Regions from separate parts of the Priestia sp. 53B2 genome, predicted to be linked through region 3. Evidence: predicted binding sites of a transcription regulator. Region 3 holds the regulator's gene; each other region holds the start of a gene.
The links. The regulator LexA, encoded in region 3, represses DNA repair genes until DNA is damaged. The targets are predictions, from matches to a motif close to CGAACATATGTTCG.

Region 1 (10,617 bases), on a different contig from region 3:
TTACTTTTTATGTATTATCTATTATACCTGTATGTAGGTATTTTTATAGCTTAAATGAATTTCCAGGGCTTTTATAAGGGAAATTAAAGTTATATATGGTCTATAATTTTAGCACCTCCTGTTATTATACTCATGCTCACACTTTTAATAGAAAGGAATCACGTATAATGAACTCAAAAAAATCTGTACAAATAGGAGATGTTTTTGCTACACCCTTACCCATGAATAAGTATGGTGCAGTTAAGATATTGGGTATCATTGAACGCTCTTATCTTCTTGGTATTACAAGTTATATAGATGAAAAGCTTCCTACAATAGAATCTAAATCCGTTCGTCAAACTTTAATTACGGAGTCTATAGTAGATGGATTAGAGAAGCCTTTATTTGAATGGGTAAATGGAAGAGTCCCTAAAGAATTAATTTTTATTGGAAATATCCCTTTGACTACGAATGAAATAGGTGTTGAGTCCAATATATATGCTGGGGACTGGTCAAAAGACTGTGGTATAGAAGTCTATTATGAATGGCGTAGAAAAATGGACCCTAAAGGCTTTGAACTTGAAATACAGAGAGAAATACAAGAAGATGAGGCCTATGCTCGTAGACACTCAATTTCAAAACCCAAGAAAATGATGGATGACCAGATCTTTTGGGGAATTATTTCTTTATTAGACTGGGGTAAAAAGGGTGAAGAAGAGATTGTAGAGCTTGCTATCGAGGAACTTTCTACTTTCACTGCATGGCAAATAAGGCATTTCGAAGAGGCTCTATGCTATAAGCTTTTCTTATTGGATACGATAGAACATGCAAAAGAAATGGGAGAATACTGTTTTTTAGAACAAAATCAAGCATTCTCACCAGACCTCTTTTTATATGCCAGGTGTGCAGTAGTCGCTCGTGGACAAAAAGTGTTTGAGGATATCTTATCTAACCCTAGAAAAATGCTTAAAAATACCGAATTTGAAGCCTTGCTGTCTCTTTCATCAGAGGCTTATTATTTGAAAAAGGGGAAAGAATTCAAATACATAAGTGGTTGTAGTTATGAGACATTCTCAAACAGAGAAGGTTGGCCAGAAGGGTTTTAACAGTAAAAGTGTGCTTTTTTGTAAAAATTATAAAATGCACCGTGCGCAAAAGTATACGTTTACGGACGAAATAATTTGTATAAGAAATGTATCATTTTTATAGTTCGTATAAGTTTAGAAATGAATTACGAACGTTCACTAAAAGACAAATACTTTTAAGAACGTTTTGACATCGTACTAGTCATAGAATAATTATTACACAAAATTTCCAGTTGAATTTATTAATAAGAAACTCAAAAAGAAACATACGACTTTATTAATATGATCTTTTTGATTCTCATTATTCTTATGTTCTTCTTATTCAAAGACTACTCCGGACATCGAATAGAAAGGTAAATTCAGCATGACAGATGTATTTTCTACACGCTCTATTATCTGTAACTCTGTATCTATAGCATTCAAAGCAGTAATAATTGACTGATTACCTTTACTCATTGTTAGCGATGAACTTTTTAAAGATGATGTTAATGATTCGCCATTCATAAGAGATTCTAATGTTAATATCCCTAATATTCCTGCAGCTAATACATCAACAAACCATAGTTGTCCTAAAACAATTTGACTTCCATTAGCTGAACTAGAACCCAATCCTAAAAAACCCATGCTATTATTACGGACAATAGCACATCCACTGTAACATGAATTTAAGATTAGATAACGTCTTTTTTCCATTTTAGGAATTGATTTTTGTAATTCCCAAGCTGTTATTTTTTCTGTTTTAGAAATGGTTAAATTAGAATAAGGTGGATTATTTGAATTAAATTCGCCATGAGATATAACCCAAATTAAATCATATTTAGAATCTGAATATCTTTCTAAAAAACCTTTCTTTGTACATTCAGAACCAGTAATAACTTCTATATCAACTTGATTTTTTTGGAGTATTTTTTTAATTCCTTCTAGTTCAAACATTGCTCTATGTAAATCCTCAGCTGGATCAAACCATATTAAGACACTTTGTATTTCGGAAGGTACAGGATGATACTCATTACCTCCAGTTATAGAATAAGTATGCTTTGTATTGTTCAAAAGAACTGGAACAATTGCTGTATTAGTCCATGAGGTTTCTAAGTACTCAAAATTGGTTTCTTTTGGTAGTCCGTTGAGAATACCCTGAAATTCTTTTATGTTAATAAAACTTTCTATAGCAATTAAGTATTCTTTTGATGCTTCTACCTGCTGGCGAGCTAAAATAGATTCTTCCTCAAATTCTAATGATACATCCTTACCTACTAAGGTATACCAACTGGCTTCAACTTTACTTTTCAATTCCATTATTTCTTCTAGTTTCACATCGCTTTTCACAGGAAAAAATCTAATTTCATCATTGTATTTTATTAAGAAAATTGGACCTTCAGCCCCTTCAAGATTAGGAATAGTAAGAAATAAGTCTTTATCTCTTATTTCCTGGAATCTTTGTTTACCAGGTCTAAAGCCATTCCAATTATAAGCTAGCTCTAAGAGTAAATAGTATTCTCTTTTCTGAAGGCATGTCGTCAGAATTTGAGTAAATATTATACTGTATTTCTGTTTTAGTAGCTCAAACATACTTCGATCTGAGAATATGGCATGGGCTTTCAACATAAATTCCCAGAGTAACTTTGTAATTTTATCTCCATCAATGGATTTTGAATGGCATAAACGTAAAACCTTCATATAAATCAACTCAGCCCAGAAGAATGTATCTGTTTCTTTAACAGCCTTTTTTGTCCATTCTAAACTTTTAAGATTAAAAGCAAGGCAGGAAGATATAATAAATCTATAATTAGTATCCTTTTCGTTTGAATAACAGTTAATTAATGAGTTAATTATTTCTTTTGCATCTGGTGAATTAGAAGGAATTAAATCTAAATAGTTTGTGAAAAACATTAAATCGGATTGAGTAGGATTTACAAGTGTAGCGAATCTTTTATAATTCTCATATACAGCTTGAGATTCATTTCGTACGTTACCTATGATCTTTGATAACCGAAAGCCTAGAGCCGCGCGGGAAACGAAGAACTCTTTTACTAATCTAGGGAGCATATCGACTATACTTAATAAATATAAATCCATATCAAAGCTTCTACGTAGGTATAAATCGCCCTTCTTAGTGAATGAATCAAATGGAGTTACCCATGGGTCCTTAGCTTTAAGTAAAGTATCATGTGCTTCTCCATATAATCCTAATAATTCTAATCGATATGCTAAGTTTAAATTTATAATAACTATTACTAGGTGTGGAAAACCTACTTCATTTTGTACACCTGGATCATCGTTTAAGTTTCCTAATCTCAATAATTCACCAGTAAATTGATTAACGATTTCAATCATATTTATATAGGATTCGTTAGGAATTGAATTAACAATAGTATTTAAATTGTCAGCCATTCCAATAAAATGTTCCGGAAGTAATGCTTCACTTTGTAAAATACCTACTAACTTTTCAAATTCTCTATTAGAAAATTGTTTGACTTCACTTAATAATTTAATTGTTTCAGAAAAAAGCATAATTATTACCTCAATCAATATAGTGTAGTTGCTGTCTGTTTTAAGTGAATACTTGCACTTACTTATTAGGAGTTCCCTACTTAGTAAAATAAGTCTATCTTGTAGGGAACGTAATTTAAAATTTTTATTTTGAATAAAAACCTTTAATATTAATTCGTTCATTCAAATTTCTTAGACCTTCTTCAAAAGTTTGTATTTTAAATAAACTATTTTCAGAAGCTAGATGAATAATTGTCGGCATAGAAGACACAGAATAGGTTATTCCTTTAGGATAATTACTTCTGAAATTTTCTTGTCTCTGACAAATTAATGTCCCAATAGTATCAGAGTAATCTTCTTTAATAATAGTTAATATTGAAACCATATACTGGTACAATTCTGTAGCATACCTAACTACTTCATCATATTTTGGGATTTTACCCTTATGAATAACATTGTTTCGAAACTCAATTATATGTTTAGATAGTATGGGAGGTGCTTCCTTAAATTCATTTAAATATAGAAAATAAAAAGCTCCTAATTGTCTTTCTGATTGACTTTTTACCATTTTCCAAGATTTATTTATCTCTTCATAAGGTATATTTTTATGTGTCATTAGTATCTGAATAAAATACTCATAAAATCTTTCTAAAGAAGCTGCGAAACTTGAAACGGCTTCACGACAATATCCGTCCAGAAGGGCCATGGCTCCCATTTCAAATAATATTTCAAACTTTTCTTCCTGTAGAAGAGTTATTGTTTTATGCCCTTCGCTACAAATTAATTCGTAGACCCCTTCATCAGAGATATCAAGATATTCGTAATTATAATTCTCATAATTACTTTCAAAAACGCACTTATTACAAAAAATTAGAAGCTTCATTGATAATCTCCTTTAAATAGACGATTTTAAAGCTTTTATCGTTATATTAGTATTAATTTGGTCTTAATTGATGAACTATTAAAGTTCTTTATCACTACAAATTTATAACTCTCCAAATTTCCTGGAATTTACTATCTTCTCGCGCGCATTCTTCAACAAATTGTATGATGAAGCTGACATCATTTGAAATTGTTCAGGCATTATTATCTGAGAAATAGCTTTCTTTAGGTTTTTATTTCTATCAACACCTATTAATATACAAATGGTTGGTTCATCCTCATATAGAACCCTCTCCATCAAGAAGCGCTTTCGTTCTACTACATCCTTAAAAAGCTTATTAGATGAATGGAGTAAAAATATCATAATAACCGGTATTTCCTTTATCCGATCTTCTTTCTTATAATTATAGACTGTGTAAGAAGTAAGAAAGGTTGAGCGTCCCTTTAATGCCAAGAGTCTTTGAATTCTTGTAGTGAGAAATTCGTTCATACCATTACGTTTTTCAGAATCTAACAAAAGCAAATATCTAGCAGCTCTAATACATACTACATCTTTAGTGTTATCTAATAACAGAATTACTTGTTTGAACATTTCATCCATTTCTTGTTCAGGCTTTACAGAGGGTCCAATGAACGCATCAAGAAAAAATTTTGAGTCCTCACCCTCAAATTCTTTGTTCACCATTCTAGCCATGTAAGTATCTATATCACCTCTGTAACTAGGTATATAAATATCAGTTGCATCTGTTTCTTCAACCAAATCGCTTATGTGCATAGCGTAATCATTATATTCAAAGTATAAGCCTATGTGGTCTAATTCATCATTTACCTTGATGTGTATATTCTTAGATGCTCGGCTTCTTTGATATAGATAGTTTAAGAATATACTTGGCGAGTCAAATAACTCTGGATATACCCTTAAGTCATTCATTGAAACACACCATACTGGAAGATTACTTTTTTGAATGAATTCGGTTTTTTCAATTTGTGAAGCTACCTCGTTGAAATCGTCTAATGTAACGCAACAAGCTTGTATAAAGTTAACATCTCTAATTGAATTTATAAGCTCATAACGCTTTTTACTCTTTTTCTGATAAAGTTCAATCCTTCCAAGACGCTTGTACTCTTCAAAGAGTCTTAAGGACTGCTCATAAGGGTTTTGAGCTAAAGCTCTTAACGAGTTTTTATAGGCCTCCTCATCTGAAAAAGGAGAGACAGGAGATAGGGCTCCGCCTTTAACCTCCAAGATAATCATTACATCGTCGAATATAATTACACCATCACACTCACACCACTCATTCTTTCCATTCCCCCCCACAGGAGCTTTGTAAAAGATATTTTGAAACATTTGAGCTGTAGGAAGAATCTTTTTAAATAGTTTAAAAGGAATTGCTTCAGATAAATCCTGTTGAATGTTATTAATGGTTGCTGAAAATGCTTTATTCTTTCTACGTAGAGCACGAAGGACAGTTCTATAAAAATTATCCATTAAGTTATCGATAGAAAAGCAATAATACTTATTTCCAATACCCAAAAAGGGCTTATATTTAATAGGTAATTCCTTAAGCATTACTTGCGAATGATTTGTAAAGAAATCGTTACATTCGCCTGGCTGTAACGCCAATTCCTTTATAAAGTCCAAGGGCCAACCTGTTATTTGCTCAACATTAAAATATTCTGATGTTTTTAAGAGCAAATCCTCAGACAAACCCGTCATTGGCGAGGATTCCCCCTTAGGCATAAAATCCATGAACCCTATTGTTCGTAAATGTTCACTGATTTTGAGTAGTCCCTCTACAATATTTGCAGCAGTTATATTAAAGGCTTCTACAAAAAGTTCATTATACGGAAGAAGTACATCTTGGAAATGTTCCTTTTCAAATGCTGGATAGAGCACACCCGAAACATTCATCTGCATACCTTGAGAGTATTTGATTAATTCATCTCGTGGCACAGTATTTACATACATATTTGCGGCAAGAAAAAGCTCATCTAACTCTTTCATACATTCTCCGATTTCATCCATAGATAAGCATTCTGTTCCAAACGGTGTATTCGAAGATACAACGAGGCTTTGAATGACATCAATTCCTTTGTTCATTGAAGGTTTACTATTCCCCTGAACAAAAATTTCTGGATCTATCATATGATAAATAAATCTCTGGATATAAAGTTGGATTATAGTGGTGAGGGGGTTCCCTGTTAGAATTTTTGTTTCAATTTTTTTAATACTTTCTTGTATTTTCTCCTCTAGCTGATCAGGTTTAAAAGCGAGCAATATATCAGATGGCTCATTCATTTCCTTCATAATCTAGCCTCCTTAGATTAGGTATAGGTAAGTTAAGCTTTATAGCTCTTTTATCCTCTTGTAAATCAGTAGCAAAATCTACACCAAAAGTCTTATCAAACACCTTTTAATTTGTGACATTGAACTTTTTAACCTCATATTCCAATGCCCCAATAAACTTTTACAAATAAACTTAATTCTACAACAAAAAAAAACATTATTATACAGATTTTTCTTTTTGTTGATTCTTTTTTCCTTCATATGCTTATATTTCATTTATGAAATGTAGTTAAAAAGTCATGAAATGTAGAAGGTCTGATTAATTAAGATAAAATTCATTTATGGTTTATATAGGAAATTAATGTTTCGCTCTTACGAATACATATTTTTAAATGTTAGCAATAATCGGGAAAAGATTCCATTGAATAAAGAACGTTTGTTCGTATATAATAAAGAACAAATGTTCTTTATTGAGGAGTACTTTCAATGAACTATGAGCAGCTACCAAACAGAGTCATTATTTGTATTGATATGAAAGCATTTTATGCTTCCGTTTCTTCTGTTATAAGAGGTTTAAATCCTTTGAAAACAAGGCTTGCTGTTGTAGGAGATATCAAACGGTCGGGATCTGTTGTGTTAGCTGCCACACCTTTATTAAAGAAAGAAGGGATCAAAACAGGAAGCCGTCTTTTCGAAATTCCTAAAAGGAAAGATATCCATGTAGTGAATCCATCAATGGAGAGATATATCAAGGCTTCGAACTATATTTCTAGTTTGGTGTTACAGTATGTGGCTCCTGAAGACTTTCATGCGTATAGCATTGATGAGTTGTTTATTGATGCTACGGCTTCTTTGCATTTATTTGCTCGAACACCAGAGGAGCTAGCTCATCGAATACGTAATGAGATCTATCGCAAAACAAGACTGACAGCTACCGCAGGAATCGGTCCTAATCTCTTACTGGCTAAAGTCAGCTTAGATCATGAAGCGAAGCACAGCCCAACAGGGGTTGCTTATTGGCGATATGAGGATATTCCCTTTAAGTTATGGTCGATTCATCCAATGAAGGATTTCTGGGGGATCTCGTCAGCTACAGAAAGACGCTTAAACCGTTTGGGCATCTATACCATAAAAGAACTCGCTCTTTCTTCTAAGGAAATGTTACAAAAAGAATTTGGCATCATGGGAGAGGAACTTCACCAACATGCGAATGGGATTGATTTTAGTCGTATTTCCGATGTGTACATCCCTAGTTCCCGTTCCTTTGGGAAAAGTCAGATTCTCTTTCGAGATTATACAAGCCGAAAAGAAGTTGAATTATTACTATTGGAGCTATTGGACGATGTTTGTTTCCGTTTACGCATGCATCAAGTGGTGGCTCAAACGATCCATTTATCGATCGGCTACAGCAAACAAACAGGTGGAGGCTTCTCCAGACAAAAGAAAATGGGAAGAGCTTCAAACTTAAGCCAAGATATTTTTCCGTATTGCTTAACCATCTTACATACATATGATAATGGAATGCCGATTCGCTCCATTGGGATCTCCTTATCAAACACAAGCATTGAAGAAGAGGAGCAAATGAGCTTATTTGAGGATATCGATCAGCGTGAAAGAGCCTATGCTCTTGCTAAAACGATTGATGAAATTCGGCTGCGTTATGGAAAGAATAGTGTTCTACGGGCTTCAAGCTATCTGGATCACTCAACAGCTCGTTATCGAAACGGCCTTATAGGTGGCCATAAAGCATAACATAAAGGAGGAGATATCATGTACCACGATAGAAAAATGAAAAAATGGCGTCCATTCGCAAGCATGCCAGAGCAATACATAGGATTACAGGAAGTCATAAATAGGCAATCAGAAATCCCCCAACCTCTTTTAACAGAAGAGCAAATGGAACAAATCAATTTCACCTTGATTGAAGCCTTACATACAAATAAACAATTATACCTTACATATTATAAGAACGGGCAACGTATAACCGATACAGGATTCATCCAATTTGTTGATTCCCTGGGGGATCTCTTTATTTTCATCGATGAAGTATTTGAATTAAAAAATAAAATGAGGTTAAGTGAGCTAATAGATGTTCGTTTCACGTAAGGCTTAGGCTTCCTTTTTTAGGGAAACGTTTTTATTGACATACTGTTAACTGTTACGATTTTCTTTTTGGGGTAAAGGTTAAATTTCATATCCATTAAAGTTAATAATTTGATTTGATATACTAAGTTTAGAAAATCTATCTTGAATTACAAATTAAATTATTAACTCCTTATCAAAAAGGGTGGCGAATATGGAATTTAAGGGTAAAATTATTTTCTTGGTAAGAGACCGTTTTAATTGTGTTCATTTTTATAAAAAGGCTTCTCAAACAAGTACAAAGTTAAATAGGTACATAGAATATATTCAATCTCTGGAGAAAAAACTAGGTGATGATTTAATAAAATCCTACATTGTAAATAAAAGTGACTATAAAAGTAATTATGTATGGTGTTCTAATCTTTGGAGAACAGATTTAACTGAAAAGGTTTCTCTAAATCATCAAAAATATATAGATTATTTAACTGAGCATAGAAACGATGTTAAATTTATAGGTCCATATAAAGCAATGAGAACAAAAGGGCTTCACTTATGTCGTTTTGGGCATGAATGGAGAGTTCAACCTCACTTGGTGAAGAAAGGCGAAACCTGTGAACATTGCAAAAAAAACTACAAGGAGTCTCATGGAGCTAGATACATTACGGAGTTGCTTGCAGAAAATAAGATTGAATTTATTAAAGAGATTAGTTTAAAACGCTTTGGGCTTGAAAGAGAGTTGCGTTTAGACTTTCTTATTTGTCAAAACAACTACCCTCTGTTTGTAATAGAATTTAATGGAATCCAGCATTATAAACCCATGAGATCAGAGTTTTTTGGAGGATATAAGAAATTTAAGGATCGAAAGATATCGGATAGAACTAAACGTGCATTTTGTTGGAATATGGGATTGCCCGTTATAGATATTCCTTATACGGAAACAGAAAGTCAGATTAAAGAAACCGTTTTGTATTTTTTAAGGATGTTTGAACTAATTGATAATAAGGAATCAACCATACTCAAATAGAAAAGAGTGATCAACATGGAAGAGAAAGAGCAGCAAGAAATAGATCTTGATAAAGTGTATGACTACGCTGAATATCCAGATAAGGTTTTATCAAGACTAAATTTTAAATAATATAGATAAACTAAGGGTTATTACATATTATATATGTCTAATATGTAATAACCCTCTTATTCAACAAATGCCCTCGTTACTTTAAGTACACTTCTTCACAAGCTATAAATTTAACAATTCATTTATTATACGAATGCTGCCACTTTAGGAATATAGCTTTAATAATTCTTGTTGGGGCAAATTATTCGTATTATTCGTTTCAACAAAATATTCTAACTGCCATTTTTGTGTTTCAATAGCTTGTTTGCTAGTTGGTTTATCCCATATAGGGTAAACTCTAATTGCCATTTTCCCTTTTGTATTAGCTGTTTTAAGGATTTTTTGTTTTACAAGAACTTCTTTTGGAAAAACGAATTGTCCAAATCTATTTTCACTATTAAAGGTATTAATAACCAATAAATCGGTAGCCTTTTCATATGAAAAGGCTTGGTTTTTATGAGCATCATCTTTTTCCCAAAAGGATACAAACTGCCCTATCTTATTAGGTGTATTCTTTGCCACCCTAAATCTAACTGATTTTGAATTCAGCTGAAATATACCAGCACCATAATCTGAATTTTGAGCTTCTTCTCGGATAGCTTTTATAACGAAATGATTTGGTTCATAAAAATTTTCATTTACATATGTTAACGCCTTATAAAATTCATTCATTATTTTCCCCCTTATATTTATAGTAC
Region 2 (10,617 bases), on a different contig from region 3:
AAGAATCATTAGCTGAGTCTTTTTCCAGTGAATTTAGCAAAGTTAAAGCCTCATCTACGCTAAGTTTCCCTTCTTCTACCATCTGTAAAATTTGTTTGCGCTTTTCACTCATACGTTCCATCTCCTCTTTACGTTTTAGTCATTCAACTTTTATCTGCTTAATATTTGTATCCCTTTTACAATATTCCATACAAACACGACAACATTAACTAAAGAGACAACAACTAAAGCTACAATTAAAAGAATAAATACCGTTCCACTAGAGCCAGTAAGAGCAGGAAGCAAGAAAAATAAGAACAAGATCGCTGTAGCGATAGGTAATAAATGTGACAAAAATGCAGTTTTTGCATGTTTCTTTACTTCTATGTTATGAACAACAAAATAAATAATAATAGGTAATAAAAATGGTGCAAAGAAAACGCTAAAATAATTTAAGGAAGATAGTATGCGATTTCCTTCCATAATAATCAGCTCCTTATATCATGTATTACGGTTTAATGAGTTAAAAAGTTTCATTCTTTATAAAAAAGACACCAATGCTGGTGTCTTTTAACGAGTTAATGCCTCTGCTTTTTCAACTTTTTTCTCCATACGCTTACGGTCACGTTCTAAAATTGGCTTCAAATAATGACCCGTATAGGATTCTTTTACTTTTGCCACTTCTTCTGGCGTACCCGCAGCCACAATTTGTCCGCCTTTATCTCCACCTTCAGGTCCTAAATCAAGCAGGTAATCAGCAGCTTTGATGACGTCTAAATTATGTTCGATCACTAGAACCGTATCTCCATTTTCAACTAAACGCTGGAGCACTTTTAATAATCGTGCAATATCATCGACATGAAGACCGGTAGTCGGTTCGTCTAAAATGTACAGCGTTCTTCCTGTTGAGCGGCGGTGAAGCTCTGAAGCTAACTTTACACGCTGTGCCTCTCCACCAGATAAAGTAGTAGCCGGCTGTCCAAGCGTGATATAGCCAAGTCCTACATCGTAAATTGTCTGCAGCTTCCGCTTAATCTTTGGAATGTTTTCAAAGAAGTGAAGCGCGTCTTCAACGGTCATATCCAACACATCTGAAATGTTTTGATCTTTGTATTTCACTTCTAAAGTTTCACGGTTATATCGTTTGCCGTGGCAGACTTCACAAGGGACGTATACATCTGGCAAGAAATGCATTTCAATTTTAATAATACCGTCTCCTCGACAAGCTTCACAGCGGCCGCCTTTCACGTTAAAGCTAAAACGGCCTTTTTTATATCCGCGCACTTTTGCTTCGTTTGTTTGGGCAAACACATCTCGGATGTCATCGAATACACCTGTATACGTTGCAGGGTTCGAACGAGGCGTACGGCCTATGGGAGACTGATCAATATCAATGACTTTATCTAAGTGTTCAATGCCTTTGATTTCTTTATGTTCTCCTGCTTTGCTTTTTGCTTTATGCAGCTTTTGCGCCAATGATTTATGAAGGATATCATTTACCAGCGTACTCTTACCTGATCCAGATACACCTGTAACAGCCGTGAACATACCTAACGGAAGCTTTGCTTTTACATTTTTTAAATTGTTTTCTTTTGCTCCTATAATTTCAATCATCCGATCTTTATCTATTGACCGTCTTTCCGCTGGAAGAGGAATAAACTTCTCTCCTGATAGATATTGACCCGTTAAAGAGTTTTCATCCTCCATCACTTCCTGAGGCGTACCTTGAGAAACAACAGCACCCCCGTGTACGCCGGCTCCTGGTCCGATATCAATTAAATAATCAGCTGCCATCATCGTATCTTCGTCATGTTCTACAACAATCAACGTATTTCCAATATCGCGCATGTCTTGCATCGTGCGAATTAAGCGATCATTGTCACGCTGATGAAGACCGATAGAAGGTTCATCTAAAATATAAAGAACCCCCGTCAAGCGAGAACCAATTTGAGTAGCTAAACGGATCCGCTGTGCTTCTCCTCCTGAGAGAGTTCCAGCAGAGCGGTTCAATGTTAAGTAATCAAGTCCCACGTTAATGAGAAAGCTTAGACGCTCACGAATTTCACGCAGTATCATATCCGCAATCTTCATATCTTTTTCAGATAGGCTGAGACTTTCAAAAAAATCATATGCTTCTTTTACTGAGAAGCGGGTTGTATCTCCTATATGCTTTTCGTCAATAAGCACCGCTAAGCTTTCACGTTTTAAGCGATTTCCTTTACATTTTGGACAAGCTTGCTGAGCCATGTACTTTTCCATTTGCTCACGGATATAATCTGAACTTGTTTCATGATAACGGCGTTCTACATTCCGAAGCACGCCTTCAAATTCGATATGATTTTCTCTTACTTGGCCAAAATCATTTTCATAGCGGAAGTAAATTTTTTCTTTACCGCTGCCATATAATACTTTATCAAATAAATGTTCCGGAATATCTCGCACCGGCACGTCCATATCGATGCCGTAATGTGTACATACGGCTTCAAGCAGCTGCGGATAGTATTGAGAACTTGTTGGCTCCCAAGGTGCAATTGCGTGCTGACGAAGCGTTAAGTCATAGTTAGGAATAACTAAATCTTTATCCACTTCCAATTTCGTTCCTAACCCGTCACACGTTGGACACGCCCCGTACGGACTATTAAATGAAAACATGCGGGGCTCAAGTTCTCCAATGGAGAAACCACACTTTGGACAAGCATGATGCTCACTAAAAAGCAGTTCTTCTTCACCTATCACGTCAATAATTACTTTCCCTTCTCCAAGACGAAGAGCTGATTCCAAAGAGTCCGACAAACGAGCGGCTACACCTTCTTTTACAACAACGCGATCAATCACTACTTCAATGGAGTGCTTTTTGTTTTTTTCCAATTCAATTTCTTCTGTTATTTCACGCATTTCTCCGTCTACTCGAATGCGAACGTACCCTTCCTTTTTAATATCTTCTAATACTTTTACATGGGTACCTTTTCGACCAGATACCACAGGTGCCAGTACTTGAAGTTTTGTGCGTTCAGGGTACTCTAAAATTCTATCTACCATTTGCTCAATCGTTTGAGATGTAATTTCAATTCCATGATTAGGACAAATTGGCTTTCCTACACGAGCAAACAAAAGGCGCAAATAGTCATAGATTTCCGTCACAGTTCCGACGGTTGAACGAGGGTTTCGGCTCGTTGTTTTTTGATCGATTGAAATAGCAGGCGACAATCCTTCGATCGAATCTACATCGGGCTTATCCATTTGACCTAAAAACTGTCTTGCATATGCCGAAAGCGACTCGACATAACGTCTTTGTCCTTCTGCATAGATTGTATCAAAAGCCAAAGAGGATTTACCAGAACCTGACAAACCTGTTAACACCACTAATTTGTCTCGTGGGATTTCAATATCGATATTTTTCAAATTGTGGGCTCGTGCACCTTTTACCACGATTTTTTCCATTGCCATGTTTTATCACCCTTCCGCTTTTAATTCTAGAATCAAGTCACGAAGCTCAGCTGCGCGTTCAAAGTTAAGCGCTTTGGCTGCTTCTTTCATTTCTTGTTCCATTTCTTCTACGAGCTTTGCTTTTTCTTTTTTGTTGAGCTTATCAAATGCCGGTGCTTCTTCATACGTTTCTGTATCTTCTGCTACTACTGTTGCACGAATTGAGCCTCGAACTTCTTTTTGAATCGTTGTTGGTGTAATACCATGCTCTTCATTGTAAGCTTCTTGAATACTTCTACGACGCTTGGTCTCATTGATAGCAATGTCCATGGAGTTTGTGATGCGATCTGCATACATAATGACATGTCCATTAGCATTTCGCGCAGCACGTCCGATGGTTTGAATAAGCGATCGTTCTGAACGCAAGAATCCTTCTTTATCCGCGTCTAATATGGTTACTAACGAAACTTCCGGAATATCTAAACCTTCACGAAGTAAGTTAATTCCTACAAGCACATCGTACTTTCCAAGCCGCAGCTCTCGGATAATTTCAATACGCTCGAGCGTCTTCACTTCAGAGTGAAGATATTGAACTTTAATGCCGATTTCTTTTAAGTAGTTCGTTAAATCCTCAGACATTTTCTTTGTTAACGTCGTAACGAGTACTCGTTCATTTCGCTTAATCCGGTCGTGAATTTCTCCAATTAAATCATCAATCTGCCCTTCAATTGGTCGAACTTCAATATTTGGATCCAATAATCCCGTTGGACGGATAATTTGTTCAATCACATCAGGTGCCTTCTCAAGTTCATAAGGACCTGGTGTTGCGGAAACATGAACAATTTGGTTAATATGCTGTTCAAATTCATCAAATTTAAGCGGGCGGTTATCTAATGCGGACGGCAAGCGGAAACCATGGTCCACTAACACTTGTTTACGCGCTTGGTCTCCATTATACATTCCTCTAACTTGAGGAATCGTAACGTGTGATTCATCCACAACAAGAAGGAAATCTTCCGGGAAGAAGTCCAGCAGTGTATAAGGTGTAGAACCAGCGGGACGAAGCGTTAAATGACGAGAGTAGTTCTCGATTCCCGAACAAAAGCCCATTTCTCTCATCATTTCTAGGTCGTAGCGCGTGCGCTGCTCCAAGCGCTGCGCTTCTAAAAGCTTTCCTGCTTCTTTTAGCTTCTCTAGCTGTTCTTCTAGTTCTTTTTCAATATTTTGAATGGCAACACGCATTTTTTCTTCTCTCGTAACAAAGTGAGATGCCGGGAAGATAGCTACATGTTCACGATCACCAATGATTTCTCCTGTTAGAGCGTCAACTTCTCGGATGCGGTCAATTTCATCGCCGAAAAACTCGACGCGAATACAGTGTTCATCTCGAGACACAGGGAAAATCTCCACAACATCACCGCGAACGCGAAACGTTCCGCGCTTAAAGTCAATATCATTTCTTTCGTACTGTACATCTACTAGCGTACGAAGCAGCTGATTGCGCTCTTTTTCCATTCCTACTCGAAGAGATACGACCATTTCTTTGTATTCTTCCGGAGATCCTAAGCCATAAATACAGGATACGCTGGCAATAATAATGACATCTCTTCGTTCAAAAAGAGAAGAAGTTGCCGAGTGACGAAGTTTATCAATTTCATCATTAATGCTAGCATCTTTTTCAATAAATGTATCTGTTTGAGGTACATAGGCTTCAGGCTGATAGTAATCGTAGTAACTGACAAAGTATTCGACTGCATTATTAGGAAAAAACTCTTTAAACTCACTGTACAATTGGCCAGCAAGCGTTTTGTTGTGAGCCATAATTAGTGTCGGCTTATTTATTTCCTTAATAACATTAGACATGGTGAAGGTTTTTCCCGTTCCTGTAGCACCTAACAAAACTTGATGCTGCTTACCTTCTTTAATTCCTTTCACGATCTTTTCAATTGCCTTTGGCTGATCACCTTGCGGTTGATATGGGGATACTAATTCAAACTGATCTTTCAAATGAAGGCCTCCGTTTCTATTTTCTTGTTTTATCTATTTTTATTACGATATGTAAAAACCGAAAACACGAACTGATATTCGTATTTTATCACTTTATAATCATAAATGAAACTAATGAGTATTAATCTTATATAGTGTTTGTTTGTTTTTATTTTTTACCCTGTTACTTTATTACCCACTAAATTCTTATACTACCCTTTTCGAAGGGAATACAATTCTTTGGATGAAAGCAATAAAAGAAAGTAAGCTGCGTTATTGTTTGAAAAAGATAGGCTTTTGCGCCAATTTCTAAATTATGATACAGTATAAAAAATATGTACTGAGAGGGGTTTAGTATGGCAAGCGTTGATCAAGTTCTTATAAATAACTCCTTTACAACAGTTGAAGAATCAACTTCTTTAGCTAAAGTGAAATCTGAACTTTCAAACTATGACTTCGTTGTAGTCACAGCAAGTACCTTTTATGTAATACAAAAAGATGAACGATACCTTTTAACAGGTCATGACGGGGCATCTTCCATAAAAAAAGTAATAGCGGATACAAATTGGCCTTCATCTTCTACTTCTACGTTAGCCAATTTACAAGCCAACACAAACTGGAACAGACCAGTCCTCATTCAAGCAGAAAACCAAGAAACTACAATAGGACTTGTAACACCTTCACAGTGGATTACACATTTGCATAGCCAAAATGAGATATTAGCTTCCTATTTTGATACATTGGCAGAAACCATTAATGATGCAGTGACAGCGGTCGATAATGAAGGAAATGTAATCTTGTGGAATACTGCTGCGGAACATACGTATAAGATTCAGAGAGATGATATTGTTGGTAGAAAAATCGGAGAGCATTTCAAAGATGAATCCATCATTCTACATACGATTCTAAATGAAGGGCGCCCTGTTCGCGGAACGTATCATCGTCCTAATGAACAAACTCACGTGCTTATCAATGCATCTCCTATTATAAGAAACAATCGAGTCATAGGTGGAGTTGCAACTGAACATGACATTACCAATATTGTAAGATTAAATGAAGAGATTGATGTGTCTCTTCTCATTCCGAAAGATAATCCATTTTCTTCTTTCACGGGTATCAGTCCTGAAATTAAGCAAGCCGTTGACATTGCCAAAAAAGTGGCATCTACAGATATGCCTATTTTATTAACAGGAGAACCTGGTTCTGGGAAAGAAATGCTGGCTCAGGCCATCCACTACGGGGGATCCAAACATAAAGAACCTTTTTTATCTTTAAATTGCGCCACTATTCCATCGGGACTCCTGGAAATTGAGCTCTTTGGTCATCAAAAAGATGTCTTTTCAGAAGATCCAACAACCATTGCGGGAAAACTGGAGCAGGCTCACAACGGGACGTTATTTATTGAAGAAATTGATAAAATGCCTCTTGAAATTCAAGTTAAGTTTCTCCGTTACTTGGAAGAACGATCCTTTTATCACGTTGGAGGCACGGAAGAAATTCAAGTTCAAACCCGAATTGTAGCCTCTACCACGACGCCTTTGGAAGAGTTGCTAAAAGCCGGTGAATTCCATGAAAATCTTTACTATTTGCTGACCGTCATCAACATTATTATTCCGCCGCTTCGAGACCATAAAGAAGACATCGAGGCATTGACTCAGCAATTTGTACAGGAATTCAGCAAGAAGTATAAAAAGAAGGCTCCTTTCATTAGCTCTGAAGTTCTCGAAGCCTTTATGCAATACGATTGGCCAGGCAATATTCGCGAGCTGAGAAATACGATTGAACGAATGATTTTTCTAAGTGATCAGTCGTTGATTACCCTTACGCACCTTCCTGACAATCTGAAGGATGCAAGTTCTTTCACAGAAGTTCAAAAAGAGGAAGAGTCTCTCCAAGAAGCTAGGCTAATAGAAGAGACTCTTCAAAAAACCTATGGAAACAAAAGTGCAGCAGCAGATCTGCTTGGCATTTCACGCGGCACCCTTTACAACAAAATCAAAGAATACGGACTAAACTAATCAAAAAATTCGACACGAAGCTAAAGATGCTTAGTGTCGAATTTTTTGATTTCCTATAGACTGAACTTATTTCTGTTTTCTCGCTGTCATCTTCCCTTGTGTAAATAATAGAAGATAATCATACCCTCCGGCTTTCGAGTCCGTTCCGGACATATTAAAACCTCCAAAAGGATGAACGCCAACTAATGCTCCTGTACATTTTTTGTTAATATATAAGTTACCGCAGTGCATGGTAGCTAACGCCCTTTGAATTCTCTCTTCGTTTTCAGAGAAAAAAGCTCCCGTCAAACCGTAGTCAGTTTCATTGTAAATCTCAATGGCTTCTTCCCAGTTATCTGCTTTTGTCAACGCAAGGACCGGTCCAAAAATCTCTTCTTGCATAATTCGTGCTTTTGAATCCACATCTTTGAATACTGTAGGTTCTATATAGTAGCCATTTCCGGGAGCTTTAGCTCCCCCGGCAATAAGCTTTCCTTCTTCTTTGCCAATTTCAATGTAGGCTAATACTTTTTCATACGCTTTTTGATCAATAACAGGTCCCATAGAAGGATTTTCTTCAGGCAGTCCGACGGTTAATTCTTTTGTTAATGCGGCAACTTTTTGGGCAACCTCTTCATAAACAGATTCTACAATAATCGCTCGAGAGCCAGCGGAACACTTTTGGCCTTGAAATCCAAACGCAGATGCTACGATCGCTTGCGCTGCCGCGTCTAAATCTGCCGTTTCATCTACCACAACGCCATCTTTCCCTCCCATTTCAGCAATGACGCGTTTCAGCCAAATTTGTCCAGACTGTACTTTTGAAGCACGTTCATAAATGCGACATCCTACTTCTCTTGATCCCGTAAAAGAAATAAAACGAGTTTGAGGATGTTCGACTAAATATTCTCCAACTTCTATGCCATCTCCAGGGATAAAATTCAGAACACCAGACGGAAGACCCACTTCCTCCATTAATTTAACAAATTTCGCAGCAATAACCGGTGCAGAATCAGCTGGCTTTAAAATAACTGCATTTCCAGATACAATTCCAGCTACAGTCGTTCCAGCCATGATGGCAAGCGGAAAATTAAAAGGTGAAATGACTACTCCTACGCCTAAAGGAATATACGTCATCTCTGTTGTTTCACCTTCTACCGGCGTTAAAGGCCGATGCTCATTCGTTTCACTTAAACGAATCATTTCTCGCGCATAAAATTCCATAAAGTCAATAGCTTCCGCGGCATCCGCATCAGCTTCTGCCCAGTTTTTCCCCACTTCATAAACGAGCATGGCAGAAAATTCATACTTTCTTTTTCTCATCAGATCTGCTGCTTTAAATAAATAATCAGCACGTTCAGCAGGCGGGACGTTCTTCCATGATTGAAATGCTGCTGACGCTTCTTTCATTGCCTGCTCAGCATAAGCTTTAGTACCACGGCTTACTCTGCCAATCACTTCATCTACCTTTCCCGGGTTCGTAGAGACAATCACTTCTTCTGTTGAGATTTTATCTTTTCCAATCGTGAGAGGATATGTTTGTCCCAGTTCTTTTTTCACTTTCACTAACGCCGCTTGCATCGCTTGTTTATTCTCTTCTAACGAAAAATCAGTAAACGGTTCATTTTTAAAAACTGAGATTTTTGTACTTACTGTCATTTCAACCAGTCCCCTTTAATTAGAAATTTATTTCGCGAAGTTTTTCAGCACAAACCATACGTTGGCGGGACGCTCGGCTAAGCGTCTCATGAAATACCCAAACCAATCAATGCCGTAAGGAACATAAACCCTGACTTTATATCCTTCTTTTACTAGACGGTCCTGCAGCTCTACGCAAATTCCATAAAGCATTTGGAACTCAAATTGGTCATTTGAAATACCATTTTCTCTTACTAATCGTTTTGTGTACTGAATCATTTCTTCATCATGACTTGCTACAGCTGTATAGTGCCCATTTAATAAATGCATTTTAATGATTTTTTTATAGTTTTCATCTACGTCTTTCTTTTCCGGAAATGATACTTCTGGCGATTCTTTGTAAGCTCCTTTTACTAGACGTAAATTGGCTTGATATTGATGTAAGTCATTCATATCTTGTTCTGTACGATAAAGATACGCTTGAATCACAATTCCAACATTATCGAATTCTTTGCGTAATTCTTTATACATATCAAGGGAGATTTGGCAGTGCAAGTAGTCTTCCATATCAATTCGAACAAAAATATTATTCATCCTGGCCGTGTGTAGAATTCTGCGCATATTTTCCATACAAAGCTCTTTGCTAATATCCAATCCTAAAGAAGTCATCTTTAATGATAAATTTGATTGAACGCCCGATTCTGCAATGGCTTCTAGTGTCTGAATGCACATGGCAGTAGACAACCTGGCTTCCTCTTCTGTAAAAACAAATTCTCCTAAATGATCAAGCGTAACAACTTTTCCACTATTGTTAAGCTCCTTGGATGTTTGAATTGCTGATTCGGTTGAGTCTCCAGCAACAAAACGAGCTGCCCCCATCCTCAATCCATACTTTTTAGCTAATTTGTTCATTGAATGATTTTTGCCAAGCGACTGAAACATCGTTCTCATTAATACTTCCATCAATCCTAAACCTCCTTTTATTTTTTAAAATTAAAAATAAACTAAATTTTCAGATTAATAATTTTATTTTTCTATACCCTTCTCACATTTCTGTACACTTATTTAAATAAATTTATACATAAGTGTCTAAATTTTTTTATTAATAAACATATTTGTCTAATTAATTTGATTATACTCGTTCATTAAATGAACCGAAACAATATTGTTATAAGTTCTAACTCATTTTTTTACATAAAAAAGCTCTCCACGTTGTGTAGAGAGCTTTTGTGTACAGTTTAATAATAAGCGATTAACTTATCACCAAAGCAACAATCTTTACTTTCCAGCTGCTAGCATGCCTTTTGCATATATAAAACCGATGGCTGCTGAAAGTAAATCTATTAAAATAATAAGCGGATAATCTGCGTACCCTTTATATACAGAAACAGCTATCAACAAAAGCGTCAGCGCTGTGGCAACATATAAGTTATATGTTACTCTAGCAAACAGAACAAGCAATATGGCGGGTAGAAAAACTGCGGCAATCGTTTTGACTTCCACAAACATTTCTCCTTTTTATCCGTCTTTTAACCAGCTTGTGAATCACGTTTTGTATAATTGTGTACAAACAAAATACCTAGTTCATGAT
Region 3 (10,617 bases):
ATTCGTATTGTTACGTTTCACTCTCAATACCGCAGCTTAGTGCGGCCGCTGTTTCGATTCATTGATATGGCCGAGGAAAAAGCGCGGGAAAACAATATGGCTATTACGGTCGTTATTCCACAATTCATTACGAAAAAAAGCTGGCAAAATATCCTTCACAATCAGTCCAGTCTACTGTTAAAAGCACATTTGCTTTACCGTAAAAATGTAATTGTTACAACTGTACCGTACCGTTTTAAAAAATAATGAAACATGACTAAAAACCTCCAACTTGTATGTTGGAGGTTTTTAATTTTTAAATTCACATACACTAACCGTAATCGAATCTCATCAAAGGCGCAAACGGAGGGATTACATGAGTGAATTAATTAAATTGTTGCGAAAGGGAAATAAATCGGCCATGATGGCCGCTGTAGTTAATACCATTATCTCTATCATTAAAGGAATTGCCTTCGCTTTAACAGGGAATGTAGCAATGTTTGCTGAAACGATGCACAGCTTAGGAGATGCAGCTAATCAGTTTTTTGTCTTTATAGGTTCGGCATTAAGTAAAAAAGCCCCGACCAAACGATTTCCAAACGGTTTCGGCCGATTGGTTAATCTCGTTCTATTAGGAGCGGTTCTTGTAGTAGGGATTATGGCGTTTGAAACGATTAAAGAAGGATATCACCATATTCTTCATCCGACGAAGTCTTCAGGCTTTATTTTAAATATTGCAGTACTTGGCATCTCGGTGTTACTTGAGATGTTTGTCCTATTTAAGGCAATGAAAGAAATTTTGCACGATGTCGGAATGAATACCGCAGAGGTCAATGTTTTTACGCAAAGCTTTGTTCATTTAAAGAAAGCAAAGCCAGCAACCAAGCTGGTCTTTATGGAAGATCTGGTAGCTACTGGAGGAGGCGTATTGGCATTAATAGCCGTTTTTATTTCACGGTTTACACCTTTTCACCAAGCTGAAGGAATTGCTTCTATTTTAATTGGGCTTATGATGTTTTTTGTAGTAGGACGAGTATTTTTAGATAATGCTGCTGGAGCGCTTGGTGAAGCAGATAAAGAAATGGAAATAAAAATTGGCGCGATTGTCATGCAAGATGTACAAGTGCATGATATTCAAACATTAATGGTGATGAAAGAAGGAGAAGAGCTTCACGTTGAATTAAAAGTAGAAATTGATCCTTCTTTAACAGTGGCAGAAGCTGATGATATTAAAGATCGTCTGGAAAATCGTATTTTGCAGGAAAAAGGAATAACGGATATTATTATTGAATTTGATGAAGATGATGGAATTCCAGACTGGGCGCCAAGTGATTTACAGCTTCAAAAAGAATAAAAAGAAGAGGTTAGGACAAAATTATTTTAGTTGAAGAAGATCCGAACGATGAATCGAGATTCTTGATGGAGAATCCAACTCGTTCGGATTTTTTCATTGGTATGGTGAACGTAGGTTTCATGTATCCCATTTGTTCGTCTGTAGATTGGAGGGGTGTAGTTATGTCTCGACCTCTTCTTTTTTCAATGGTGTATTCTCTGATACGAACGGCTTTTATGTTTTAAATCGATCTTTTAATAAATTCCATAGGGAACTCACTCCGAGACTAATGCTGATCAGAATTCCTGATAGAGCTACTATTAAAGCGATATATTCAAAGATAGAAAACTGCTTCATACTATCCCAATTGATGTTTCCCTCTAGTTTGCTAATAACTAAATTCATTCCGTAAATACCTGAAAGAACCGTGTAAATCGTTAAAATTAATAATAAGTAATTGTGACGCTTGGCTGCGATTTTCTCTTGATTTTGGTACAAAGTACCAAGGGTTTCTTTGACTTCTTGATAAAGAGAATTGATATGGAAGATTTTTTTAAAGAGCTTAGAAAACTCTTGACCTTCTGTGCGAGAGCTAATTTCTAAAAACAAATATTTACCTGAAAACACGGTAATAGAGCGGATTAGTCGTTCAATGCCCTCTGAATTTTTATGAAACGTGAGCTGAGAATATTCATAAGATAGTTTTAGCAACACGATTTTATAGAAAAAATGTAAAAATAAATTATAGTAATGCTGGCCAAATAGATGATTCATCAAAAGCTGATCCGTTTTAGAGTCTGTCGATTTAGAAATACACGAAAACACATGGTCTGTTATGACATAATAGGTTTCAGGAGCCCATCTGGGATACACGTGTTTAGTATTATACGTTTTAATATACTCATGATTGTGTGCAGAAATAAACGCTTTCCCGTCAGGCGTATAGCTATTTAGCTGTCCAGTACGAAATAAAGTTGTGGAATTAATCTCTTGCTCTTGATTTACCGTTACATAACTTAACACAAACATCCGTTCATCGATAAAATAAGGAAGGCTCCCAACGTGCTGTTCACGTGTGGCTTCTTTCTTGATGTGTTCGTTCAAAAATGGCGCGAGCTGCGAAAAAATATAATCTTGCACTTTGCTATAGCGATGATGTTCATAGGTAATGGTGGATCCATGCTCTTCAGCAAGCTTCGGTTCTAATACACGAAAATGATTCATGAACTCTAAAGTATCATCATAGGTGTAATGATTATGGCTTATCTCAGTGCGAATGGTCATGACGCCAATTTCAAAAGGACATAAAAAAACATCCACAGACAGCACGTTGCTAGACACGGTGGTGGAGGAAGTGTGTAACGTAATGGTATGGTCTATTTTTTTTGAAAATCGAAGCAACCCTTCTTTTTCGCATGAGTCAGGGAATAGAATGCATTCAATGTAAGGAAGAAAATATTGATCCAGGCTATCATGAGATACGTAATATTGTTCTCCGTAGTACTCTTTTTCTAAATGTTTATTTTGAATGGAAAAAAACTCGAACAAATTTGCTTTCAGTGCATGAACAAGCTGCTCTTTATTTTTTCGATCAAAGGAAAAAGGAAAAAGAAACATGTTCATTGCTTTAGTAGGTACAATGGCTTGAAATGGTTCTGTTTTCCTTGGTGTATTGGTCATAAACTACATCCTTCTTATGGTGGGTTGTATTTCCTTTTAAGAGTCGAGGAAATGCAGATAGAAAGTAAAAGGTAAAACAAGCTTTATAAAAACAGTTCTACCTGCCTGCAATGATTCAACGTATCATTTATAATATGCCAATTTTTTTAGAAAACAAACGTAAAAAAACCAACTAACATCATGATTAGTTGGTTTTACATACAGTGTCTGATTAGTGAATCGTGCGATATACACCAGTTACTTTTCCTAAAATCGTTACGTGGCGAAGAATAATAGGCGCCATCGTTGAATTTTCAGGCTGTAAACGAACGAAATTTTCTTCTTTAAAGAAACGTTTTACCGTTGCTTCGTTGTCTTCGGTCATAGCGACCACAATATCTCCATTATTAGCTGTTTGCTGCTGACGTACGATTACCATATCCCCATCTAGAATACCTGCTTCAATCATACTTTCTCCCATAATTTCAAGCATAAATACATGATCATCTGGAGAAACGAATTTATCTGGAAGAGGGAAATATTCTTCCACATTTTCAACGGCTGTTATAGGAAGACCCGCTGTTACTTTACCGATAACAGGAACATTAATGACATTGCTTTTAGGAATGTTTACTTCGTCTAGTTGAAGAACTTCGATTGCTCTTGGTTTTGTTGGATCTCTGCGAATTAACCCTTTGCTTTCTAAACGAGCTAAATGCCCGTGTACAGTGGAGCTAGAGGCTAATCCTACCGCTTCCCCAATCTCACGAACAGAAGGCGGATAACCTTTTAATTTTACTTCGTGCTTAATAAAATCTAGTATGTCTTGTTGACGTTTTGATAGCTTCATATTTTTCACCTCGATTTTAGCTATTCTTTAGGTGAATTATACCACGTGATGTGTCAATATACAAACATAAGTTCGAAGAATTCCATTGACAGAAACAAATGTTCTCACTAAAATAAGAACATATATTCTGATAGGGGGATCATAATATGCAACAATTCTTACATTCTATGAAACATTACGCTATTTTTTTTGCAGTTATCGCTGCACTTACATATGTATTGACGCTGGTTTTAGGAGCGGATAAAGTAGATTTAGACAAATATTCAACGGTTACTATTACAAAAGGAGATACGCTTTGGGAATTGTCCAACAAGTATCATAATCACCATCATTTGACCACCAACGAATTTGTCAAATGGGTTGAAGACGTCAATGATTTAAACTCAGACACTGCACAGTCCTTATCTCCTGGAGATAAATTATATATTCCTGTTTTAAAAAAAGAGTTACATAATCAAGTGGCAATTGAACAGTAGTGTGTAACGGCCGTTCCTGAATATTGTTAGAAGCCGAAAAGGTCGTGATAAAAGTGGACGCCATTATTTATTGCCGTGTCAGTACGGATAAAAAAACCCAAGAAACATCTTTACAGCGCCAGCAAGAAGAATTAAAAAAGCTTGCTAATCTTCACCATCTAGACGTAAGAAAAGTCGTAATGGAAAAAGCAAGCGGATATGACGTAGACAGAGAGGGTATTTTGGATGTTCTTCATACAATGAAAGAAGAAAAAATATCTGTGCTGCTCATTCAAGATGAAACACGATTAGGCAGAGGAAATGCCCGAATTGCGCTGCTTCATGCTTTTCATAAAGAAAATGCTACGATCTATACGATTAGTCATCAAGGTCAGCTTCAGCTTTCAGAATCTGATTCGATGGTGTTAGATATTATTAGCTTAGTGGAAGAGCATCAGCGAAAATTACATAATGCTAAAATTAAAAGAGGAATGAAAAGAGCCGTCGAAAACGGTTATCGTCCGCAGCAAAATTTAAAAAATCAAGGAGTTAACTCGGGAAGAGAAAAAAAAGAAGCGCCGATTGAAGAAATTGTACGCCTTCGCCATAACGGCTTAACCTTTGCTGAAATTTCAGTTACGCTAAAAGGTTTTGGTTATAATATTTCAAAAGCGACGGTACATCGTCGCTATCAAGAGAATGCTCAATCTCTTGATAAAACGAAAGAGATTTAGTAAGATGACTACATGTTGCCGGAGCGGTTCGGTAATTTTAATTATTGATTATAAGGAGATAGGTTTTATATGCTATCAAAAGATAAACTTGCTCGTATTAATGCTCTTTCAAAAAAGGCAAAGGCTGAAGGGCTGACAGAATCTGAAGCGAAAGAACAGCAAGAGCTACGTCAGGAATATTTAAAAGTTTTCCGACAATCTATGACAAATCACCTTCATACGATTAAAGTTGTGGACGAAGAAGGTAAAGATGTTACGCCTAAGAAGTTAAAAGAGAGTAAAAAGAAGCGTCTTCACTAAGACGTTCTAGTAAAACTAGAGGGAGTGTTCCCTCTAGTTTTTTGTATATTTTTAATAAGGCACACAAAAACTGTAAAAGTGGAATTTTTTTTGGTTCAAGTATTGTACAAATAAGCAAATCATTAGTATGATAACATATGTACATAGTTTTGAAAGGAATGAAGAGTATGACACAACGTATTGAAGATCTTTCGATTGCAACAATTCGTACTTTATCAATCGATGCGATTGAAAAAGCAAATTCAGGTCACCCAGGTATGCCAATGGGAGCTGCTCCAATGGCATATACATTGTGGACAAAATTTATGAACATCAATCCAAAGAATCCAAACTGGTTCAACCGTGACCGCTTTGTATTATCAGCAGGACACGGATCGGCACTATTATACAGCTTGCTTCATTTAGCTGGATATGACTTATCAATTGAAGACCTTAAAAACTTCCGTCAATGGGGAAGTAAAACACCAGGTCATCCGGAGTTCGGTCATACAGCAGGTGTTGATGCAACAACTGGTCCACTAGGACAAGGTATTGCAATGGCTGTTGGTAAAGCAATGGCAGAACGTCATTTAGCTGAAACATACAACAAAGAAGGTTTAGAAATTGTAGACCACTTTACGTATGGTATTTGTGGTGACGGAGACTTAATGGAAGGTGTATCTGCTGAAGCAGCTTCATTAGCGGCACACTTAAAATTAGGACGTTTAGTTGTTTTATACGATTCAAATGATATTTCGTTAGACGGAGATTTAGATCGCTCGTTCTCTGAGAACGTAGAAGATCGTTTCAAAGCTTACGGATGGCAAGTAATCCGCGTTGAAGACGGCAATGACTTGACAGCGATTGCAAACGCAATTGAAGAAGCAAAAGGCGATTTAACACGCCCAACGCTAATTGAAGTAAAAACAACAATCGGATTTGGTTCTCCAAACCACGCGGGTACTTCTGGAGTGCACGGTTCTCCATTAGGTTCCGATGAAACAAAATTAACAAAAGAAGCTTATGCATGGACATTTGAAGAAGATTTCTATGTGCCAGAAGAAGTGTATGCTCACTTCAAAGCTACAATTGCTGAAGATGGCCAAAAGAAAGAAAACGAATGGAACGATGTATTTGCACAGTATAAAGAAAAATATCCTGAACTAGGTCGTCAATTTGAACTAGCAGTAGAAGGAAAGTTACCGGAAGGCTGGGAAGAAAAGCTTCCAGCATACGAAACGGGTTCAAGCCTAGCTAGCCGTGCTTCTTCTGGAGAAGTATTAAACGCAGTAGCACAAGCTGTACCTCAATTCTTCGGCGGTTCAGCTGACTTAGCTGGCTCAAATAAAACAATGATTAAAGGTTCAGAAGACTTCACTGCAGCTGATTACAGCGGACGTAATATCTGGTTCGGTGTACGTGAATTTGCAATGGGAGCTGCATTAAACGGTATGGCTCTACACGGCGGTGTAAAAGTATTCGGAGGAACATTCTTTGTATTCTCTGATTATCTTCGCCCAGCAATTCGCTTAGCAGCTTTAATGAAGCTTCCTGTAACATATGTATTTACACATGACAGTATCGCAGTTGGAGAAGACGGCCCAACACATGAGCCAATTGAACAATTGCCATCACTTCGTGCAATGCCAGGTCTTTCAGTGGTTCGTCCTGCAGATGCAAATGAAACAGCTGCTGCATGGCGCTTAGCATTAGAGTCAACTGACCGCCCAACGGCGCTTGTATTGACTCGTCAAAACTTGCCAACGCTTGAAGGTACAAAAGAAAATGCATACGAAGGCGTGTCTAAAGGTGCGTACGTTGTATCTAAAGCTGGTAAAGACCAAGCGGATGCATTAATACTTGCAACAGGCTCTGAAGTAAGCCTAGCAGTAGAAGCACAAAAAGCATTAGCTGCAGAAGGCATTGACGTATCTGTAGTAAGTATGCCTGCATGGGATCGTTTCGAAGAGCAATCTGCTGAGTACAAAGAAAGTGTTATCCCTAAATCAGTGAAAAAACGTTTAGGTATTGAAATGGCTTCTACACTTGGCTGGGAACGCTATGTTGGAGACGAAGGACAAGTTCTTGGTATTAATCACTTCGGTGCATCTGCTCCTGGTGAAACAATCATGAAAGAATTTGGTTTTACAGTTGAAAATGTAGTAGCAAAAGTGAAAAGCTTGCTTAATGCATAATTCTTTTTCATAAGAAAGAGCAGACCACAGGAGTCTGCTCTTTTTTTCGACAAAAAAACAAAGGAATTTTTTCATCGATAGACAAGCATTGCGTACACCATTCGGTATAATGGTACAAAAAAGAACGAGCCGAAAGGGAGGATGAATCGTGAGAACGTATGAAGTATATTTAATGGAGGAAGAAGTTGCATCATCCTATTTTCGAAGAGAAAAGCTCATTTATCAGCTGCTGATTGAATATAGAATGAAACGTCACTTGAATGAAACGCACTTACAAAAACAAGTTCATTACATTACTCGCCAACTGCCCATTTCATTTATTCAACGAGAATTGCTTCAGGCGTTTTCTCATTATCCTCATTTTTTTACTCATCAAGAGACGTTTGTGCTGGAATATCCTCATAAAAAAAGTCGAGCATCTATAAAATTAACGAATCGCTGTATAACAATTGAAGGAGATGGCAATGTTGATGCTGAGACAGCTTTTTTTGAAGTATTACGCAAGCTAGATCCTTGTTTTTTAGCAGTGAATTATGGAACGGATGAATACGGCTGGCTGAGGCCTGTGAAAACAAGAAAATTTGTGTAATTATTTAAGGAAATTGGAACGGAAATATTGTATAATAGCGTATGGTCTAGTACACTGTAAGTTAGACAACACGAAGGAGGAAGTAATACCATGGGAATGTATATTCTAGTTGGTGTTCTAGCATTAATTGTTGGGATAGCGCTAGGATTTTTCATTGCTCGTAAATATATGATGAGCTATCTGAAGAAAAATCCACCAATTAATGAACAAATGTTAAAAATGATGATGATGCAAATGGGCATGAAACCATCGCAGAAAAAAATTAACCAAATGATGAAAGCAATGAACGGCCAAATTAAATAATGGTTAATTGGACAGACACTCTCTATTCAGAAGGGTGTCTTTTGTTTTATGATAGATATAAGAAAATGGTTGTGGGGCTAGGGGGATACGATGAAAATTTTTCGAGAGTTATGGTGGTTTTTCAAACAGGAAAAAAAGTCTTACATAACGGGGGTAGCGCTGCTCATTATTGTGGCAGCATTAGAACTTCTTCCTCCTAAAATTATTGGTTTAACGGTAGATGGCATTAAAGAAGAGACGCTGAATAGAAAGCGCTTAATGCAGATGGTTGGCATTTTGCTAGGAGCTGCTGTTGTGGCTTATTTCACAAGGTACATATGGCGTATTATGATATTTGGTTCATCTGTTAAACTAGCCAAGCAGCTGAGAAATACCCTCTACACTCATTTTACCAAGATGAATCAGGCCTTTTATCAACGGCGGCGAATTGGGGATTTGATGGCTCATGCAACAAACGATATTCAAGCTATTCAACAAACTGCAGGTTCGGGCGTTTTGACACTCGTGGATTCCATTGTCACAGGAGGGCTTGTTCTATGCACAATGGCCCTTACAATCAGCTGGAAGTTAACGCTTATTTGCCTTATTCCTATGCCGCTTATGGCCGTTTTAACAAGTTACTACGGTACATTGCTTCATGCGCGGTTTCATCACGCACAAGCAGCATTTTCTACTTTAAATGATAAGGTTCAAGAAAGCATTAGCGGAATTAAAGTCATTAAGACGTTTGGGGAAGAAGCAGCTGATGTCGAAGAATTTCGCATTAAGTCTGCAGATGTTGTCCAAAAGAACATGAAAGTAGCCCGAGTAGATGCATTGTTTGATCCGACCATTTCGATTATTGTAGCACTTTCTTTTTTACTTGCTCTTATTTTTGGCAGCAAGATGGTTATTAGTGAAGAGTTAACACTGGGGCAGCTTGTTACCTTTACAACTTATTTGGGCCTTCTTATTTGGCCGATGCTCGCGTTTGGCTGGCTATTTAACATTGTAGAACGAGGAAGAGCATCATATGACAGGGTATTTTCTTTATTAAAAGAAGAAAATTCGATTGAAGAAGCAGCGCATCCTAGTGCTGAAATGCCAACAGGAAATATTGAAGCTGTTATTCATAGGTTTTCGTATGTTAAAGAAGACGAATATACGTTAAACGAAATTTATTTTACACTTTCTCGCGGTCAAACGTTAGGTATTGTCGGAAAGACGGGTGCTGGTAAAACCACGCTTTTAAAGCTGCTGCTTCGTGAATTTGATGTAAGTGACGGAGCTGTTTTATGGGGAGGAAAAGACATTAAAGACTATGCTTTTGATTCATTGTACAAAAGCATTGGATATGTTCCTCAAGATCACTTTTTGTTTTCAACAACAGTTGCTGATAATATCGCGTTTGGAAAAAGAGAAGCAAGCAATCAAGAAATTAAAGAAGCGGCTAAAGTTGCCAATGTACATAGAGACATCCTCGATTTTACAGATGGCTATCAAACAATAGTAGGTGAAAAAGGCGTTTCGTTATCGGGTGGACAAAAACAGCGTATCTCGATTGCAAGAGCTCTTTTATTAGATCCTGAGCTTTTAATTTTAGACGACTCGCTATCAGCGGTAGATGGAAAAACGGAAGCGGGTATTTTACAAGCGCTGAAGCAGAAACGTCAAAATCGAACAACGATTATTACAGCGCATCGGCTGAGCTCGGTTACTCATGCAGACATGATTCTTGTACTTGATAAAGGGAAAATTATTCAGCGAGGAACTCATGAAGAACTGCTTAGCGTGAGCGGCTGGTACCAGGATATGTACGATAGACAGCAGCTTGAACGTGCGGTAGAAGAAGGAGAGACGAAAAATGAAAATTGAGCATTCTTCGGTACATAAACGTCTATTTCGCTATACAATTCCGCATAAAAAATCATTTTTTTTAGCGTTCACACTATTATTAATTGCTACGGCTGCAGATTTATTAGGGCCCATTTTGATTAAAATTTTTATTGACGATTATTTAACTCCTAAGTACTTGCCTCTTCAGCCTCTTGTGTGGCTTGCAAGCAGTTATTTGCTTTTACAGCTTTTAAAAATTGTCGTTCAATACTTTCAGCTTCTGCAGTTTCAAAAAATTGCGCTTCAAATTATTCAGCAGATTCGAATTGACGTTTTTTCTCATGTTCATCGCCTGGCTCTTCGCTTTTTTGACAACACACCAACGGGAAGCCTGGTATCTCGAATTACAAATGACACGGAAGCCAT

Region 1: ACN6NE_RS24525 (Y-family DNA polymerase) is a predicted target of LexA. The motif match lies at 7,153-7,166, and genes of this name have one in related genera.
Region 2: uvrB (excinuclease ABC subunit UvrB) is a predicted target of LexA. The motif match lies at 5,480-5,493, and genes of this name have one in related genera.

What each region holds. Positions count from the first base shown of each region.
Region 1 is NZ_JBLZXA010000029.1:42,159-52,775, reverse strand. It holds gene ACN6NE_RS24545 (DUF4240 domain-containing protein) at 168-1,085, shown strand; gene ACN6NE_RS24540 (CHAT domain-containing protein) at 1,383-3,737, opposite strand; gene ACN6NE_RS24535 (hypothetical protein) at 3,700-4,437, opposite strand; gene ACN6NE_RS24530 (hypothetical protein) at 4,540-6,744, opposite strand; gene ACN6NE_RS24525 (Y-family DNA polymerase) at 7,210-8,475, shown strand; gene ACN6NE_RS24520 (YolD-like family protein) at 8,494-8,829, shown strand; gene ACN6NE_RS24515 (DUF2726 domain-containing protein) at 9,020-9,829, shown strand; gene ACN6NE_RS24510 (MepB family protein) at 10,085-10,591, opposite strand.
Region 2 is NZ_JBLZXA010000009.1:144,615-155,231, forward strand. It holds gene ACN6NE_RS09970 (DUF4097 family beta strand repeat-containing protein) at 1-112, opposite strand, end outside; gene ACN6NE_RS09975 (hypothetical protein) at 151-462, opposite strand; gene uvrA (excinuclease ABC subunit UvrA) at 550-3,426, opposite strand; gene uvrB (excinuclease ABC subunit UvrB) at 3,433-5,412, opposite strand; gene ACN6NE_RS09990 (sigma-54 interaction domain-containing protein) at 5,748-7,409, shown strand; gene pruA (L-glutamate gamma-semialdehyde dehydrogenase) at 7,476-9,047, opposite strand; gene ACN6NE_RS10000 (proline dehydrogenase family protein) at 9,075-9,989, opposite strand; gene ACN6NE_RS10005 (DUF2198 family protein) at 10,305-10,529, opposite strand; gene ACN6NE_RS10010 (PDZ domain-containing protein) at 10,556-10,617, opposite strand, start outside.
Region 3 is NZ_JBLZXA010000008.1:310,612-321,228, reverse strand. It holds gene ACN6NE_RS05045 (APC family permease) at 1-246, shown strand, start outside; gene ACN6NE_RS05040 (cation diffusion facilitator family transporter) at 356-1,333, shown strand; gene ACN6NE_RS05035 (hypothetical protein) at 1,547-2,992, opposite strand; gene lexA (transcriptional repressor LexA) at 3,204-3,821, opposite strand; gene yneA (cell division suppressor protein YneA) at 3,968-4,297, shown strand; gene ACN6NE_RS05020 (YneB family resolvase-like protein) at 4,351-5,010, shown strand; gene ACN6NE_RS05015 (DUF896 domain-containing protein) at 5,080-5,310, shown strand; gene tkt (transketolase) at 5,478-7,484, shown strand; gene sirA (sporulation inhibitor of replication protein SirA) at 7,633-8,073, shown strand; gene ACN6NE_RS05000 (YneF family protein) at 8,164-8,376, shown strand; gene ACN6NE_RS04995 (ABC transporter transmembrane domain-containing protein) at 8,467-10,230, shown strand; gene ACN6NE_RS04990 (ABC transporter ATP-binding protein) at 10,220-10,617, shown strand, end outside.